DNA from 4 places in the Nonomuraea sp. C10 genome. Region 1 is predicted to be linked to each of the others. Evidence: riboswitches for the same ligand, from Rfam matches in the RefSeq annotation. Region 1 holds a riboswitch; each other region holds the start of a gene.
What was found. A riboswitch is a leader RNA that binds a small molecule or an ion and turns the genes downstream of it on or off. The one in region 1 is predicted to bind cyclic di-AMP.
Positions count from the first base shown of each region.

Region 2: it holds a riboswitch for cyclic di-AMP, as region 1 does, so the genes downstream of both, FR742_RS45565 (hypothetical protein) here and FR742_RS22645 (C40 family peptidase) in region 1, are expected to answer to the same signal.
Region 3: it holds a riboswitch for cyclic di-AMP, as region 1 does, so the genes downstream of both, FR742_RS14685 (glycoside hydrolase family 25 protein) here and FR742_RS22645 (C40 family peptidase) in region 1, are expected to answer to the same signal.
Region 4: it holds a riboswitch for cyclic di-AMP, as region 1 does, so the genes downstream of both, FR742_RS36440 (CHAP domain-containing protein) here and FR742_RS22645 (C40 family peptidase) in region 1, are expected to answer to the same signal.

Region 1 is NZ_VPFF01000001.1:4,915,622-4,920,034, reverse strand. It holds gene FR742_RS22655 (NYN domain-containing protein) at 1-909, shown strand, start outside; gene FR742_RS22650 (NlpC/P60 family protein) at 994-1,968, shown strand; cyclic di-AMP (ydaO/yuaA leader) riboswitch at 2,279-2,445, shown strand; gene FR742_RS22645 (C40 family peptidase) at 2,507-3,055, shown strand; gene FR742_RS22640 (hypothetical protein) at 3,140-3,961, shown strand; gene FR742_RS22635 (M48 family metallopeptidase) at 4,057-4,413, shown strand, end outside.
Region 2 is NZ_VPFF01000001.1:803,113-807,525, reverse strand. It holds gene FR742_RS03760 (alpha/beta fold hydrolase) at 1-635, opposite strand, end outside; gene FR742_RS45565 (hypothetical protein) at 674-1,519, opposite strand; cyclic di-AMP (ydaO/yuaA leader) riboswitch at 1,705-1,842, opposite strand; gene FR742_RS03750 (DUF5302 domain-containing protein) at 1,997-2,197, opposite strand; gene FR742_RS03745 (rod shape-determining protein) at 2,358-3,380, shown strand; gene FR742_RS03740 (erythromycin esterase family protein) at 3,387-4,413, opposite strand, start outside.
Region 3 is NZ_VPFF01000001.1:3,218,946-3,223,358, reverse strand. It holds gene FR742_RS14695 (hypothetical protein) at 1-107, shown strand, start outside; gene FR742_RS14690 (bifunctional polysaccharide deacetylase/glycosyltransferase family 2 protein) at 281-2,374, shown strand; cyclic di-AMP (ydaO/yuaA leader) riboswitch at 2,598-2,731, shown strand; gene FR742_RS14685 (glycoside hydrolase family 25 protein) at 2,743-3,513, shown strand; gene FR742_RS14680 (hypothetical protein) at 3,557-3,934, opposite strand; gene FR742_RS14675 (MerR family transcriptional regulator) at 4,006-4,383, shown strand; gene FR742_RS14670 (cupin domain-containing protein) at 4,380-4,413, opposite strand, start outside.
Region 4 is NZ_VPFF01000003.1:1,040,518-1,044,930, forward strand. It holds gene FR742_RS36435 (APC family permease) at 1-1,651, opposite strand, end outside; gene FR742_RS36440 (CHAP domain-containing protein) at 1,812-2,486, opposite strand; cyclic di-AMP (ydaO/yuaA leader) riboswitch at 2,500-2,648, opposite strand; gene FR742_RS36445 (ArsB/NhaD family transporter) at 2,861-4,147, opposite strand; gene FR742_RS36450 (CBS domain-containing protein) at 4,144-4,413, opposite strand, start outside.

The DNA.
Region 1 (4,413 bases):
GAGGTCGTGTCCCGGCTGCGCGAGCAGCTCGCCGCGCAGAAGTCGGCGGCCAAGGAGGAGGTCGACCGGCTGCGCGAGCAGCTCAAGGCCGCCCGGGGGGAGAACTCCGACCTGCGCCGCAAGCTCCACGACGCCCGTGAGCGGGCGAAGGCGGCCGTGCAGCGGGCCGAGGCGATGGAACAGACCGCCCAGGACGCCAGGGCCGCGGCCACGGCCGCCGGCAGCGCCGGTGAGACCGAGCTGCGCCGGCTGCGCGAGCGCCTGGCCGACGTGGAGAAACAGCTCGAAGCCTCGCGCAGGGCCGCCCGCGAGGGGCGCAGCATCGAGGACGCCCGCATACGGGTGCTGCTCGACGCGCTGCAGGACGCCTCCGCCGGGCTGCGCAGGGAGCTGGCGCTGCCCACCACGATCTCCAGGCCCGCCGACTCGGTGGCCGCCGTCGCCGGGGAGACGCCGGGCGTGCGAGGGGTGCCGGCCCGCGCGCTGGCCGACGACGACCCGCAGCTGCTCGACCAGCTCCTCGCCCTGCCGCAGGTCCATCTGATCATAGACGGCTACAACGTGACCAAGACCGGCTACGGCACTCTCACGCTGGCCGACCAGCGCAACCGGCTGATGACCGGGCTCGGCGGCCTGGTCGCGCAGACCAGGGTCGAGGTGACCGTGGTGTTCGACGGCGCGGAGCTGAACGCGCCGGTGCAGGTCGTCGCGCCGCGCGGGGTGCGGGTGCTGTTCAGCGCGCCGGGGGAGATCGCCGACGACCTGATCCGCCAGCTCGTACGCGCCGAGCCGCCGGGCCGCGCCATGGCCGTGGTCTCCTCCGACCGCGAGGTGGCCGAATCCGTCCGGCGCATGGGAGCCAGACCCGTTTCGTCTGCTTTGCTGCTGCGCAGGCTCGGCCGCGCCTAGATTACAAATCAGTGTTTGGGTGAGACCTCACCTTCCACTTCTGTACTATTTCGCCCCAGATGTATTCCCCCTGGGAGGCGAGCTGTGAGGTTGGGCCGGGCGCCGCTGGCCGCGGGTCTCGTGATCGGGCTGATCACTCTCCCCACGGGAGGAGTGGCCGCCGACCCGCAACCGACGATCAGTCAGGCCAAGGCCAAGCTCGAGAAGCTCAACGACAAGGCCGACAAGGTCGTCGATCGCTACAACACGGCGACGGAGAACTACAAGGCCGCCAAGAAGCGCTACGACAAGCTCAACGCCGGCTACAAGCGCAAGCTCGCCACCGTCGCCGAGCTGCGCCAGCAGGTCGTCACGATGGCCGTCGACGGCTACAAGATGGGCCGCGACCTGACCTCGATGCCGACCATGGTGACCGCCGAGAACCCGGGTGACCTGCTCTACCAGATGGCGCTGACGGAGCGGCTGACCGCCGACCGCGCCGGCAGGCTGGCCGCCTTCGACCGGGAGAACCGCGGGCTCAAGACCGAGCGTGACAAGGCCCAGGGGGCTCTGGGCGAGGCCGACGAGGAGCGCGACAAGGTCAAGAAGGAGCGCTCCGAGATCGAGAAGCTGATCGCCCAGCAGAAGAAGCTGCTCGACCGCCTCGGCGCCTACCGCGTCGGCGACCCGAACAGCACCGGCGTCAAGTACACCGGCCCCGCCTCGGGGAGCGCGGCGGCGGTGCTCAACTTCGCGTACGCGCAGATCGGCAAGCCCTACCAGTTCGGCGGCACCGGGCCCGGCGGCTGGGACTGCTCCGGCCTGACGCAGGCCTCGTGGCGCGCGGCCGGCGTCTCCCTGCCGCGTACGACGTGGCAGCAGTGGGCCTGGGGCGCGAGCCGGAGGGTGTCGCTGGACGCCCTGGAGCCCGGTGACCTCATCTTCAGCGAAGGGCTGGGCCACGTGAGCATCTATGCGGGAAACGGCAAGATCGTGCACGCGCCGCAGACCGGTGACGTGGTCAAGGTCGTCCCGCTCTCCGCGTACGGGCGCCGGCTCGTCGGCGCGGTACGCCCGTGAGCCGCTGAAACCCCTGTGACTCATGTGACAGAAGGGCTCTGACACACCGTCAGGGCGGCAAGTGTGAGTATGGTCACATCTGGGTAACGGGACTGGCTTGCCAGCAGGGATCCGCGGGTCTGACAGCGGGCTTGTCAGATCGTCATGTGCTTACCGTGCCTTTGCCAGCCCATGACTTCAGGCGTAGGTTCTGGCGTCGCGGCGGACACTCCATGCCCGCCGCCGGCCATCGCCGCCGCGCCGCCGGCGCCGCGACGTGGACGAACAAGAATCCGCCGGTCACCGCCGCATCTCCGGGAACCTTCACCCGGGTGGTGGCCTGCCGAATCCGTGCAGCCAGGAGGCACGGAGCCGGGGAACCATAGATCCCGTCATTTCAGGGCGGGATCAGGGGTGAATCGGCGCGGCGACGCGCCGTAGGGCGACTTCCAGGCCCGAATCCGTCAGCTAACCCGGTAGGCGTTCGTGGAAGACTCAAGGAGCAATCCTGTCTACCTCCCCTAAGAACCCCCGTCTGTCTCGCCTTGCCGTCAGCGGCGTGGCGCTCAGCATGACCGTGACGGCCGGAGGGCTGGCCCTCCACGTCCCGGCGGCGCAGGCGGACACGGTGATCGCCCCGGCCGGAGCTTCGGTGACGACGGTCGAGGCCGTCAAGACCACTGCTTCCAAGAAGGCGACTTCGAAGAAGGTCCTGTCCAAGAAGCAGGCGAAGGCGGCCCGGCAGAAGGTGAAGGCCCACAAGGCCGTCGCGGTGGCCAAGAAGCAGATCGGTGACCCGTACCGCTACGGGGCCACCGGGCCGCACGCCTTCGACTGCTCAGGTCTCGTCCAGTTCGCCTGGCGGAAGGCCGGGGTCAAGATCCCGCGCGTGACGAACAGCCAGTTCGCGGGCATCAGGAAGAAGGTCTCCTACAAGAACCTGAAGCCGGGTGACCTGATGTTCTTCCGCGGGCTCGGCCACGTGGGCATGTACATCGGCAAGGGCAAGATGGTGCACTCGCCGAGCTCGGGCAAGACGGTGCGCGTCGAGAAGCTGAACGGATGGCGCAAGTCGTCGTTCGCCGGCGCGGTACGCCCCGGTCTGTGACCGATCGCGAAGGCCCCGCCCCTGTCTGGGGGCGGGGCCTTCGTGATGCGTGGGACGGGCGTCCCGCCGCTAGCATCGGACAGCATGTCCGGGATCGTGGGCCGTCGAGCGGTGGTGGCGGGGCTGGTCCTCGCCGTGGCCGCGCCCGGCGGGGCGGCGCCGGAGTCGTGGTCCGCCGGGGTGCCCGACGAGCTGGCCGGGGTGCGGGAGCTGTGGCGGGGCGAGCTGGGCGTCGCGCGCGGCGAGCGGGCGCTGGTCGCCGGGCAGCGGGCCGATCCCGGGCTGCTGGCCGATCTGGCGCGGCGGGCCGACGCGGCGGGGCGACGGGTGTCGGGCGTGCTGGGCCGGCCCGTGCGCCCGCTGGTGCTGGTGCCCGCCTCAGGGGAGCAGGCCGCGCGGCTGGCCGGCGTCGCCGACGTGCGCGGGCTGGCGGCGGTGGCCGACGGGCGGCGGGTGATCGTGGTGCCCGAGGGTTTCGCGCGGCTCAACCCGACCGGCAGGGACGTGGTCCTCGCCCATGAGCTCACGCACGTCGCCGCGGGCACCGACGGGCTGCCCGGCTGGCTGTACGAGGGATTCGCCGACTACGTGGCCTATCGGGACGCGGGGCTGGCGGTCACCGTGGCGGCGGCCGAACTGGCGGCCGAGGTGCGGGCGGGGCGGCTGCCGGACGAACTGCCCGGGGCCGGTGACTTCGGCTCCCGGGGGGACGCGCTGGCGCGGGCGTACCAGGAGGCGTGGCTGGCGTGTCGGTTCCTGGCCGAGAGCGCGGGCGAGGGGACTCTGGTGAGGCTCTACCGTGATGCCCAGAGTGTCGGCACCGACCGGGCACTCGCCGCGAGGGGGCTCACGCTCGGCGGCCTGACCCGGGGGTGGCGCGCGTACGTGCGGGACCAGCTGGGGTGAGAGGACGCGAAGTGGACGACGGCCACGACAGGAACGGCGCCGCTGGCGAGCGGACCGAGACCCGATCCGGGACGCCGGGGCCGCAGGACGGTGGGGTGGGTCGGAGGGGGCGGCGGCAGGCTGGGGTGGCCGGGGTCGTGCTGGGGGCCGGGATCCTCGTGGTGGTGGGGCTGACGACGCCGTGGCAGGCGCTGCCGGGGGCGCCGGAGGTGGCCGCCGACCCGGCCGCGGACTTCACCGCCGGGCAGATCGCCCGCGCGCAGGCGTTCGACACGGCCACCGGTGTGCCCGGCTATCTGTCGCTCGGGCTGACGCTGGTGTTCGCGGGCCTGCTCGTCGCCACCCCGCTGGGCGCCAGAATCCTCGGGGTGCTGCGCGGGCCGTGGTGGGTGCGGGTCCTGCTGGGGGTGCTCGTGCTCACGGTCGTCGAGGAGGCGCTGCGCTGGCCGCTC
Region 2 (4,413 bases), 4.1 Mb from region 1:
GGCGACGCCATGATGGCGGCGAGCTGCCGGGCGAACCCCGCCGGGTCGTGGCCGCGGTCGAACGCCTCCCCGGCCAGCCGCTGGACACGCTCGCGGTCGAGCTCGTACCCCGGGGAGCCGATGACCGACCAGGTCGCCAGCGCCTGGGTCATGGCCTCCTCCCGGGTGGTCACCGGCTTGGTGAACAGGACCGACCGGGCGCTCTCGCTCGGCGGGGCGACCGCGCCACCGGGGGTCGACATGATCGAGATGAGGGTGAGCACCCGCTCGGGATGCCGGATGGCGAGCGACTGGGCGATCATGCCGCCCATCGAGGCGCCCATCACGTGCGCGGCCGGCCAGCCGAGGGCGTCCATCAGCCCGGCGGTGTCCGCGGCCATGTCGTCCAGCAGGTAGGGCGCCGGCTTGCCCGGTGCGGGCGCGCCCGCCTCGTGGAGGTGGGTGGACATCCCGGCGTCGCGGTTGTCGAACCTGACGACATGGTGCCCCTGCTCGGCGAGCTGCTCGCACAGCTCGTCGTCCCAGTGAATGAGCTGGGCGCCCAGCCCCATGATCAGGAGGAGCGGGCGCCCGTCGGGAGAGCCGAAGCTCTCGTACGCGATGTCGATTCCATGAGCCGATGCGGTCGAGGTCACGGCTCTAGAATGACATTCTAATCGTGGTGACGCAAAGGTCAGCGGCGCACGAGCTTGCGGATGCGCTCGCGGCCCAGCACCAGGCCGCCGCCGACGAGGATCACGCCGCCGGCCACGGCGGCTCCCGCCACGTTGCTCCGCTCGGTGGCCGCGGCCGCCTCGGCGCCGCCGGCGGCGGGCTGCGGCTCGGCCGGGGCCTTGACGAGGTTCACCGGGTCGGCCTTCACGGGGCTGGTCTTCACGGGCTCGGCCTTGTCGCTGCCGGACTGGCCCGCGACGGCCTTCTCCTCGTCCTTCTTGTCCGCCTTGTCGTCCGCCTTGTCCCCGGCCAGGACCGGCGGGGCGGCCGGGTTGCGGTCCATGCGCTTGTAGGCGCCCTCGGAGAAGGCGACCGGGTGGTTCTTCAGGCCCAGGCCGTCACCCCACTTGGTGATGACGTACTCGACCTCGATGTGGCCCTTGCCGCCGTTGCCGTCCACCATGAGCGTGCGCGGGTTGAACTTCCCGCCGGTCAGGTCGGCGAAGGTCTTGCCGTCCAGGTCGAGCATGATGCCCTTGCTGGACGGGACGCCCGGGCCGCGGTCGCCGACGAAGAACGGCGCCTTCTTGCCCTTGTAGACGACGTAGCCCTCGGTCAGCAGCGGCCAGCTGGGGCTGGCGGCCATGCCTTTCTGCATGGGCTTGCCGCTGGCCGGCAGGCCGGTGTCACCCGCGCGGCCGGAGCCGTCGTCCCAGAAGTAGGAGGCCGTGGTCTCGCCCTGGAGCAGGACCTTCTCCGTGCCCTTGTCGGTGTCGGCGTGAGCGGCGGCGCCGGAGCCGAGCGCCAGCGTGCCGGCGGCGGCGACGATCGCGGCGATGGAACGCATGCTGAAACGAGCAGACATGAAAAACAGAAGTCCTTTGTGAGGCAACAGCAAAGATGCGCTCGCGGAACGACGTAGCCGGGCATCAAGCCGTACGGACGCTACGGTGGGAGCGCGAAAGGAAGATCAGGAAATGGTGCCGCTCAATCGGCGGCCGATGACATCCCGCGGTAGGGGGGACGGGCGCGGTGATTCATCACAGGAAAACGTCCTCTCCATCTCGCCTACCGGGTTAGCTGACGGGTTCGGACGTGGAGATGCCCTACCGGCCGCATGGGCCGGATTCACCCCAGAAGGTGGGTCCCCGGTTCCCGCGGGGGAGCGGGATTCGGCGCCAGGCAGCCGCCTCTTCCTGGTGAAGAGCCAAGGTCACTGCCTGGTAACGCCGACCAATCTAGCGAGCAAATCGGACAAACGCAAAGGTAAGCCCATGATTCGGGCGAAGATCTACCTAGAAAAAGGGGGTACGGCATGCCGTACCCCCTTGAACACCCAGATTCAGCCGCCGCTCTTGCGCCTGAAGGACCGCTTGCCGGCAGCCGGGCCGTGGGCTCCGTGGATCTTGGAATGGTCGGCGCCCCTACCACTGCCGCCAGATCCCGCCTGCTGGCCGCGCTTGCGCTCCAGTGCCTCACGGAACTTGCGCTTCATCTCGTCCTCGGGAGTCTCGTCGACTTCCGGCTCCGGGGTTTCCGCCATGAGGGCCTCCTGATGTGCGTACAGCCTCCAGCTTCGCACGCAGGCCTTGACAGCGCATAACCGGGATCATCGGCGGGACGCGCGCCGGCGACTTGGTGTTGCCTTGACCCGATCGAGGAAACACCACGGACATGCAGCTCTACCCCCCGGAGCCGCGGCGGTGAGCCCGCTCGCGTTCCTCGGCCGGGATCTCGCGATCGATCTCGGCACGGCCACCACCCAGATCTACGCCCCCGGCCTGGGCGTCGTGCTCAACGAGCCGTCGATGGCGGCGGCCTGCGCGGCCACGGGCCGCACGCTCTTCGGCGCGGACGCGTACGCGGCGTGCTCGCCCTCCAGCGGGGCGGGCACGCGGGCGGTACGGGACGACGACGGGATCGCCCGCTGGCCGGTGCGCGAGGGCGGCGAGCTCGCCGGGCGGCTGGTCAAGCACTTCCTGAGCAAGGTGCACGGGCACCCGTACGCCCGGCCGCGGCTGGTGATGGCGCTGCCCGACGGCGCCCCGCCCATCCTGAGCTCGGCCGTGCGCGACCTGGCCTACGAGGCGGACGCCAGGCGGGTGTACCTCGTGGAGCACGCCGTCGCGGTGGCGCTCGGCGCGGGGCTCCCGGTGACGGAGCCGGCCGGGCGCATGATCGTCGACATCGGCCCTCACCTGACCAGGATCGCGATCCTCGCCTGCGGCGCCGTCGTCGCCGCCGGGACCGTCCACGCCGGCGGCGACGCCGTGAACGCGGCGATCGCCACCCTGGTCGCCCGTGAGCACGGGCTGCTGGTCGGCGAGGCGGAGGCGGAGGCGGCCAAGCTCCGCGCGGGCCCGTCCTGGAAACCGCTGGACCGGCACGTGATCGTCCGCGGCCTCGACCCGGAGTCGCGGCGCGAGCGGGTCGCGTGGCTGCCCGTCCAGCAGTTGTACGAGGTCACCCGGGCGCCGGCCGACGCCATCGCCCGCGCGGCGGCGACGGCCCTGGAGCGCTGCCCCGCCGAGCTCGCCGCCGACGTCGCCGCGCACGGGGCGGTGCTGACCGGCGGCGGCGCGCTGCTGCGCGGCCTGGCCAGACGCCTGCGCGCCGCCATGGGCGTGCCGGTGCGGCGCGCGGACCGGCCCGTCGAGTCGATGGCACTCGGCCTCGGCAGATACGCCGACCGCCTGGGCGCCATCGGCCCCCGGCCCCCGCTGTGACAACCCTTACAGCGGGGTCGAACAGGTGCCGTGCGCGATGTAGGCGAGCCCGTCGAAGGCGGCGCCGAGCACGGCCGGGGTGAAGGTCAGCTTGTACGAGAAGCGCCCGGCCGTGGCGCCGTAACCGCGCACGTACTGCTGCTCGCCCAGCCACCGGGTCACCGCCTCGGGCCTGGGCCCGAGGCGCAGGTCGACGACGTGATCGCGGGGGCAGGCGGCGGCCAGCAGGGATTCGGCCACGTCGGGCCTGCCGGCGGCGGGCACCCGGTGGCGCACCGGCGGCCGCCGCACGTCGGGCCTGCCGAACCGGAGCCGCCTGGCCCGGAACTCACCCTGTCCGAACAGCAGGCCGAGCGCGTAGTAACCGGCGCCGTGACGCTGACGCAGATGATCTCCCATGACCGGAGCACCGAGGCGCGCGTAGTGGCCGGCGGCCACGTGACCGTTGTGGGCCCAGACGGCGACCTTCGCGGCCGGGTCCTCCAGCAGCCGGTCGACGTTGTCGGCCATGAACTGGTCGCGGGCCGCCCCGGCGGTGCGCGCCCCGTCGGCGTCGCGCATCGGCCGCGTGACCAGTGTCGCGAACTGGCTCACGGTCCTGGCGTGCGCCTCCTCCGGGCCGCCGGCGCCCACCTCGTCGGCCAGCCCGCGGGCGGCCGCCTCGATCGCCGGGTCGAGCGGCTCCCCCACTCCCAGGCGCGTCTCCCCCAGCACCGCCAGCGGCCCGAGCAGCTCGCCGGCCCGCTCACCCAGGTGATCGCGGAGCCACCGCAGCGACGCTGCGGGGAACTGCGGGTCGATCCCGGCGAAGCGCACCTTCGGCTCGGCGGTGCGGTTGTGCGCGCGCATCCACTCCACCACGGCCAGCATCTCCCGCGTCCGCCACGTCCAGAACCCGAGGTCGGCCAGCAGCCGCTCCGGCTCCCCCGCTCCGCCCAGGACGTAGGCGTCCAGGGCCTCGGACGCCGACACGCTGGCCTCCATCGCCAGCACGGTGAACCCCAGCTCCTCCACGAGGAACCGCAGCAGCCGG
Region 3 (4,413 bases), 1.7 Mb from region 1:
AGACCACCCCCACCCAGCAACCGGAACCCGCCGCGACCCCCTCCCCGGACTCCAGCGACGAGCCCTCCCAGACCCAGAACCCCACCACCCCCGGAACCCCCTCATGACCCCCCGCCGCAGACGCCCCGTCCCACAACCGGACAGCGCGCCCGCGCCCGGATGGGGGCAGGCACATGACACGGGTCTCGGCAGGACGATCGGGCAGGCGGCGGATCGGGTGCCCGGTCCGGCGTACGGGCGTGAGGTCCGTCGGGGTGGGCGGCGGCGGGGCAGGAGGCGGGTGGCCGGGCGGGGTGTGGAGCCTTCGGGGCACTGGCTGATGTTGCTGGCCGGGGTGGCGCTGGCGGGGTGCGCGCTGACGCTCGACGGGTTCGTCAAGAACGTGGTCGGCGAGACCGGGCCCCAGCGAGGCGGCGGGGACCCGGCGTCGTGGCTGGAGCCGGTGCGCCGCAGCGGCCCGGTGCTCGACCTGACCGGGGACAAGCCGGCCGGCGCCCGCCCGAAGGCCCGCACGGTGGCGCTGACGTTCGACGACGGGCCCGACCCCGACTGGACGCCGCTCGTGCTGGACGCGCTGAAGAAGCACGGGGCGAAGGCGACGTTCTTCACGGTCGGCTCGAAGATCGCCGCCCATCCGGAGCTGGCCCGCCGGATCGTCGCCGAGGGACACGAGATCGGCAACCACACCTACACCCATCCCGACCTGTCCGCCGTCCCCGCCTGGCGGGCCGAGCTGGAGCTGAACCTCACCCAGAAGGCGCTGGCCGGGGCGACGGGGCTGCACACGATGCTGGCCCGCCCTCCGTACTCCTCGACCCCTGACGCCATCACCGGCGAGCAGTGGGACACCCTGGCGATGCTCGGCCGCGAGGGCTACCTGATCGCGCTGGCCGACCTCGACACCGAGGACTGGAGCAGGCCGGGCGCGGCCGGCATCGCCAGGGCCGCGTTCCCGCGGGGCGGGCGCGGGGCGGTGGTGATGATGCACGACTCCGGCGGCGACCGCGCCCAGACAGTCGAGGCCGTCGGCCGCCTGCTCGACCGGCTGGACCGGGCCGGCTACCGCGCCGAGACGCTGACCTCCGCGCTCGGCATGCCGTCGGCGCACCGGCCGGCCGCGCAGCCGGAGCGGATCGCCGGCGCCGCGCTCGGCCTGGCGCAGCGCGCGGCGAACGCGTTCACGGACGCGCTGTGGTGGGTGCTTTTCGCCACCGGCGTGCTGACGCTGGCCCGGCTGCTGCTCCTGGTGGTGCTGGCCCGGGTGCACGCCCGGCGCTCCCGGGGTCCGGGACCGGCCCTGACCTGGGAACGGCCGCCGGGGGTGAGCGTGATCGTGCCCGCGTACAACGAGGAGGCGGGGATCGCCGCGACCGTGCGCTCGCTCGTCGCGACCGCGTACCCCGGGCCGGTGGAGGTGCTGGTGGTGGACGACGGTTCCACCGACCGCACCGCCGAGGCCGCCGCCGGGCCGCGGCTGCCGGGAGTACGGGTGATCAGGCAGGACAACGCCGGCAAGGCCGCCGCGCTGAACACCGGCATCCGGCACGCGCGCCACGAGTTCCTCGTCATGGTCGACGGTGACACGGTGTTCGAGCCGGACACGATCGGGCATCTCGTGCGCCGGCTCGCCGACCCCCGCGTGGGCGCGGTGAGCGGCAACACCAAGGTCGGCAACCGGCGCGGGCTCATCGGCCGCTGGCAGCACGTCGAGTACGTGATCGGCTTCAACCTGGACCGGCGCGCGTTCGAGCTGCTCGACTGCATGCCGACGGTGCCGGGGGCGATCGGCGCGTTCCGGCGCGGCGCGCTGGTCGGGCTCGGCGGGGTGAGCACCGACACGCTGGCCGAGGACACCGACCTGACGATGGCGCTGTGCCGGGCAGGCTGGCGGGTGGTGTACGAGGAGCGGGCGCTGGCGTGGACGGAGGCGCCCGCGACCCTGGGGCAGCTGTGGCGGCAGCGCTACCGCTGGTGCTACGGCACGATGCAGGCGATGTGGAAGCACCGCCGCGCGCTGGCCGAGCCGGGTCCGTTCGGCCGCCGCTGCCTGGGTTACCTGGCGCTGTTCCACGTGCTGCTGCCGCTGCTGGCGCCGGTGGTGGACCTGATGGCCGTCTACCACACGGCGGTCGGCGACCCGCTGCCGGCGGTGGCGGTGTGGGCCGGGTTCGTGGTGGTGCAGGCGGCGGCGGGCTGGTACGCGCTGCGGCTGGACCGGGAGCGGGTGTCGGCGCTGTGGGTGCTGCCGCTGCAGCAGCTGGTGTACCGGCAGCTGATGTATCTGGTGGTGTTCCAGTCGGTGGCGACGGCGCTGCTCGGGGTGCGGCTGCGCTGGCACACGGTGCGCAGGCAGGGCACTTTCGCGGCGCCGTGACGGCACCGCCGGGAGATTTTACCCAGAGGCCGGATTCCCTTACGTACAAGGGGTTTCGGGGGTGTTACCCCGGGTCCGAACCTCCAAACCGGATATGTCATACTTGCAATATTTTTGTCTGCATATATACCTTTTGCGTATTCGCGGTGATACCTCAACTCTGTTGCCGCATCGATTGACCGGACCGTGCGCTGTCCTGACGGTGTCCCCCTCACGCCAGGGCAGCGCACGGCCGCCGAATCCGCGTCTCGCGGAGCCGGGGACCCACTTCCTGGGGTGAATCGGACGCCAGCGTCCGTAGGGGACTTCCAACTCCGAACCCGTCAGCTAACCCGGTAGGCGGCATGGAAGCAAGGAGTCATTTCCTCATGCCCAAGCCTCGGCTTGCCGCTGCGCTGAAGTACCGTCCCAGCAACCGTCTCAAGTACGCCTTCGCCGGCGCGCTGCTGGCGGGGACCACCGCCGTCGCCAGCGTGACCGGCACCGCCATCGCCGCCACCGGCGGCGCCGCCGCCCCCGTCGAGCCGAACCCGGCCATCGCCCAGCAGCAGGCGGCCCAGCTCACGTACGGGCAGGACGTGTCGAACTACCAGCCCGACCACGACTGGGAGGCCAGCCCGGCCGAGTTCGGCATCATCAAGGCCACCGAGGGCACCGGCTTCACCGACAAGACCTTCGCCCGGCACTGGCAGGAGCTGGACAAGAAGGGCATCGTGCGCGGCGCTTACCACTACGCGCACCCGCGCAACAACCCGATCGCCGAGGCCGAGCACTTCCTCTCGGTGGTGAACTCCCAGCCCGCCAAGCCCGGCGACCTGCTGGTGCTGGACCTGGAGACGACCAACGGCAGGTCCGTCTCCGAGGTGAACGCCTGGGCCAAGGCCTGGCTGTCGCACGTCAAGGCCAAGACCGGCGTCACGCCGCTGTTCTACAGCGGCTGGCACTTCGCCGACACCTACGGCGCGGGACTGTCGGAGTACCCGCTCTGGGTGGCCCACTACAGCAAGCCCAAGGGCGAGATCACCCCGCCGGCGGACTGGAAGTCGTGGACCATCCACCAGTACTCCGACAAGCCCATCGACCACAACGTCTCGGCCCTGACCCCCGACCAGCTCCGCAGCCTGGGCCGTCCGGCCTGACCCGCTCTGTGACGCCTCCCTCGAGGGAGGCGTCACAGTCGTCTCAGCCCTGGTGGATCCTGAGCCCACGCTCCTCCATGCGCCGCAGCAGCTCGGCCGGGCCCACCGCCGTCTCCGGCAGCAGGTAGAACTCCTCCAGGATCGGCCCCGCGTCATCGGGTGCGGCGGCGTCCCAGATCACCTCGTCACCCGGCGCCGTGACCTCGAAGGCGAAGAACGCGCAGCACGCCTTCTCCCGCGCGGCGAGATCCCGTACCCACTCCTCGACCCCGTCACCGGCGCGGAACCGGAACCGGATGCCCCCGGCGGTCCGCTCGCGTCCGGTGAGCGCCTCGCCGAACAGCCGCCGGTACTCGGCCAGCCGTTCCTCGGGGGTGTCGCGGGCGGTGGTCATGTCGCAGACGATCGGTGGGGTGTCCATGATGTGCTCTCCTTCCGTCACTTCCGGAGCGTAGAGTCTGGACCTAGGTCCAGAGTCAAGAGGAGAGCGGTGTGAAGATCGGCGAGGTGGCCCGCGAGGCCGGGGTCAGCGTGGACACGGTCCGCTTCTACGAGCGCCGCGGCGTGCTGCCGGCGGCGGGGCGCAGACCGTCGGGCTACCGGGTGTTCGACGCGTCGGCGGTGTCCAGGATCCGCGCCGCCAAGGCCCTGCAGGAGCTGGGTTTCACGCTGGACGAGGTGGCCGGCGCCCTGCGCTCCCACGACGCGGGCGGCGCGACCTGCGCGAGCGAGCGGTGGCGGCTGGAAGCGGTGGTGGAGCGCATCGACGCGAGGATCGCCGAGCTGGCCCGGGCCCGCGACCTCGCCGCCCGGAGCCTCGCCGACTGCCGCTCCGGCGACTGCCGCTTCCCGACCGGCCTGTCCTTCTAGCGCGAGCCCTCGCCGGACTCGGCCAGGTCG
Region 4 (4,413 bases), on a different contig from region 1:
GGTTGACGATGACCTCCAGCGGGACTCCGGGATCCCACCGGTCCCAGGCTTCGTGCAGCGCGCGCCGTGACTCCTCGGTGAAGCAGACCGACACGAGCACGATCTCCCCGCCGAGGGCCATGGCGGCGCTCACGCTCCGCTGGGTCGCGGCGTCGATCCCGCCGACGGGAATGATGATCTTCTTGCCGGGATGGTCGGCGGCGGGCGGCCGCGCGGGCCTGGCCGGCACGGCGCCGATCTCCAGCTCGGCCGCCACCTCTCCGTAGTAGCGCTCGATCCGGGCGAACAGGAGGATGAGCAGGGGGATGACGATGGCGACCGCCCAGGCGCCCTCGGTGAACTTCGACACCAGCAGCACGAGGGCCGCCACGCAGGTGAGCAAAGCCCCGGTCCCGTTGAGCAGCATGTCGCGGCGCCAGCGGGGCGGGCGCAGCCGGTGCCAGTGCTTGACCATGCCGCCCTGGCTCATGGTGAAACCGATGAAGACGCCGATGGCGAACATGGGGATGAGCCGCTGGGGGTCGCCGTCCACCGCGATCAGCAGGATGGCGGCCAGCAGGCCCGCCACCGCGACGCCGTACCGGTAGACGGGCCGTTCGGTGCGCAGCGCGAACAGCGAGGGCAGCCGCCTGTCCTTGGCCAGCAGACTCAGCAGCACCGGCAGGCCGCCGAAGCTGGTGTTGGCGGCCAGGCCCAGGCCGAGGGCGACCACGATGTTGGTGCCGTAGAACGCCCAGCCGGTCCCGTACGAGCCGGCCACGAGCTGGGCCAGGATGGTCACGCCCTCGCGGGGCACCACGTGGTCCCTGCGGATGAGCACGGCCAGGCCGATGAGCATGGTGGCGAGCAGCGCGCCGAGCATCAGTTCGGTGTGCTGGGCGCGCTTGACGCGGGGCTTGCGGAACATGGGCACGCCGTTGGCGATGGCCTCGATCCCGGTCAGCGAGGAGCATCCGGAGGAGAAGGCCCGCAGGATGAGCATCACGGTCAGCGCCTCGGTGGCGACGATCTGCTCCGTCGTCCCCACGGTGGCGGCGGGCCCGGACCGCGCCAGGCCGACCGCCACGACGCCGAGGACGGACACCACGAACAGGCTCATGGGCAGCATGAGGAACCGCGCGCTGTCGGACACCCCGAACAGGTTGATGACCGTCAGCAGCAGCACCCCGGCCAGGCAGGTCTCCACCAGGTACGGTCGCAGGACGGGGAACGCCGAGGCCAGGTTGGCGGCCGCGGCGGCGAGGCTGACCGCGATGGTCAGCACGTAGTCCACCACCAGGGCCGCGGCGGCCAGCAGGCCCGCCCGGCGGCCCAGCTCCGCCTTCGCGACCCCGTACGACCCGCCGCCGTCGGGGTGGGCGGCGATGACCTGCCTGTAGGAGAACACGAGGATCAGCAGCAGGACCGCGATGGCGATCGTGATCGGCAGGGTCAGCGCCACGGCGGCGGCCCCGGCCCCGGCCAGGACGAGCGCCGCGGCCTCCGGCCCGTAGGCGACCGAGCTGAGGGCGTCCAGCGACAGCGCCGACAGTCCTTGCAGGCTGGTCAGGTGCCGCTTGTCGCCCTCACCGTGGCGGAGTTGCAGCCGCCGCCCGCTGAGCGGCGACCGCCTGGTCTTGGCCGGGTCCTGCTGGTAGGGGACCGTCGTCATGTCGCACGCGCTTCCACCCCCTGGATCTCCCCCGGGGTCGTCGCCGGGCAGGCCAACGGCCGGTCAAAACGCGGTCCTGACCGGGGCCGCGGACGACGGCGATCCGGTCAGGGAAGACCTGACCGGATCGCCGGAGGAATGACGGGTGCGGAGAACGTGCTCAGGCGGCCTTGTACTCGGGGTAGCCGTAGCCGGCCACGTGGGACACGGGCCGGATGCGCTCCTCGACCTTGCCGTTGCCGGTGTTGCCCTCGATCGTGGTGATCGTGCCGTCGCCGTTGTCCTTCTTCACCAGGCCGACGTGGTCGACGGCGCTGATGTTCTTGCTGCCGCCCCAGTCGAAGAAGACGACGCTGCCGGGCTTGGCCTGGCTGCCCCAGCGGTTGTTGTCCTTGAACCACTGGGCGTGGGTGACGGTGTAGGCGTCCCAGCCGATCGTGGAGCGGGCGCCGGCCTGCTCGCCGACCCAGGACACGAACATCGCGCACCAGGGGGCGTTGGCGTACAGCGCGGGCGTGCCGCCGCCGTCACGGGCCAGGGTCTCGGCCGCGCGCGGGGAGGACATGTACCACTGGTGGAACTTGGTGCCGCCGCCGGCGGCGTCCTCGGTGACGCCGATCTGCGACTCGGCGACCTGCAGGACGGTGCTCGCGCTGACGGCGGTGGACTGGTTCGCGCTGCTCTGCTGGTGGGCGACCGGGTGCGGCTGGGAGGGGGAGGCGGCGGCCGCGGTGGCGGCGGCGGAGGTGCCGGCGAAGGCGGCGCCGAGTGCCAGGGTGGCGCCCAGGGCCAGGCGGGAGGTGGACGGGATGCGATCGAAGATGTGCTTGACCATGCTCGGGGATTGCTCCTTGCTTCCATGCCGCCTACCGGGTTAGCTGTCGGGTTCGGGCGTGGAAGTGCCCTACGGCGCGCCCTTGGTGAAGAGCGACCGATTCACCCCAGAGAAAGGTGGGTCCCCGGTTCCGCCAGAGGGCGGATTCGGCGGCCGCGCCGTGTTCCCGCAATGTGCGCGGGTGGGCGCGGTCTCGGCAATTCATCGGCAACGCGCGGGGGCTTACCTAAAAGCGCTGCTCAAGCGCGTGCCATCGATGGGTTCGAAGGTAATCGTCGCGCAAGGGAAAGGGCAAGCGCGGAACGGGCCCCGACGACGGGATCCCCTATGGCATAGGGGTTTTCGGGGCGAATATTTTACCTTTGCGGGGGTTTCTACAGGTATCGGAACCACAGATACGGCGCCACCAGGGTCACCGTGACGACCGTGACGATCACCCCGTACTTGGTGAAGTGCCAGAAGCTGATCGGCGTGCCGTTGCGGGCCGCGATGCCCAGCACGACCACGTTGGCCGCCGCGCCCACCGCCGTGGCGTTGCCGCCCAGGTCGGCCCCGAACGCCAGCGCCCACCAGAGCACCTGCGCCGACTCGCCGCCCTGCGCCGCCACGAGCTCCGCCACGATCGGGCTCATCGTGGCCACGTACGGGATGTTGTCCACGACCGCCGACACCACGGCGGAACCGCCCAGCAGCCCCATCGTCGCCACGTCCAACCGGCCCGCCGTGGCCTCCACGGCGGCCCTGGAGACCTGGTCGATGACCCCGGTGTGGACGAGCGCGCCGACCATGACGAACAGCCCGGCGAAGAACACCAGCGTCGGCCACTCCACCTCGGCCAGCGACTTCTCCGTGGTCACCTTGGTGAAGGCCACCAGCACGCCGGCGCCCAGCAGCGCCACCACCGACGGCTCGTAGTGCAGCACCGGATGGAGCACGAACGCCGCCAGCACCAGCACCAGCACGACGAGCGACTGCCACAGCAGCCACGGGTCGGCGATCGCCTCCTTCTCGTCCAGCGCCATGACCTCCTGCGCCCGGTCCGGGTCGTACCGGAACGTCCGGCCCCACATGAGCCAGCAGAGCCCCACGAACACCGCGACCAGCACGATCACCATGGGCGCCATGTGGATGAGGAAGTCGTTGAAGCTCAGCCCGCCCCGGCTGGCGATGATGATGTTCGGCGGGTCGCCCACCAGCGTCGACGCGCCGCCGATGTTGGAGGCCAGCGCCTCGGCGATCAGGAAGGGGACCGGCGACACGGCCAGCCGCTCGCACACCAGGAACGTCACCGGCGCGATCAGCAGCACCGTGGTCACGTTGTCGAGCAGCGCCGACGCGCCTGCCGTGATCAGGACCAGCAGGACCATCAGCCGGAAGGGCCGCCCCTGGGCGCGTTTGGCCGCCCAGATCGCCAGATACTCGAAGACGCCGGTCTCTTTCAGCACCCCGACGATGACCATCATGCCGAGCAGCAGGAAGATGACGTTCCAGTCGATCCCGGCATGCTCGGAGAAGAACGCCGACCCGGCGTTGGTCGCGTGGATCAACAGCATGACCCACGCCCCGCCCAGCGCCGCCGCCACCCGGTTCACCTTCTCGGTGGCGATCAGCGCGTAGGCGGACACGAACACTGCGACGCTCGCCCAGGCGAGCGGGCTCATGTGCCTAGCATCCTGTCCAGCAGCGCCTGCAGCGTGACCGCACCCAGCAACCGGCCCTTGTCCACGATGGCCACCAACGGGCTGCGGGTGCGCGCCATCAGCGCGGCCAGCTCCAGCACGGTCGCGTCAGGATCCGTGACGGGCAGCTCCCGCCGCTCCCGGGGCAGCACCTCGCGCACCGTACGACTGCCCAGCGCGCGCAGGAACTCGTCGGCGTGCGCCTCGTCGACCACCCGGGCCAGCGCCGGATCGTCCATGATGTAGCG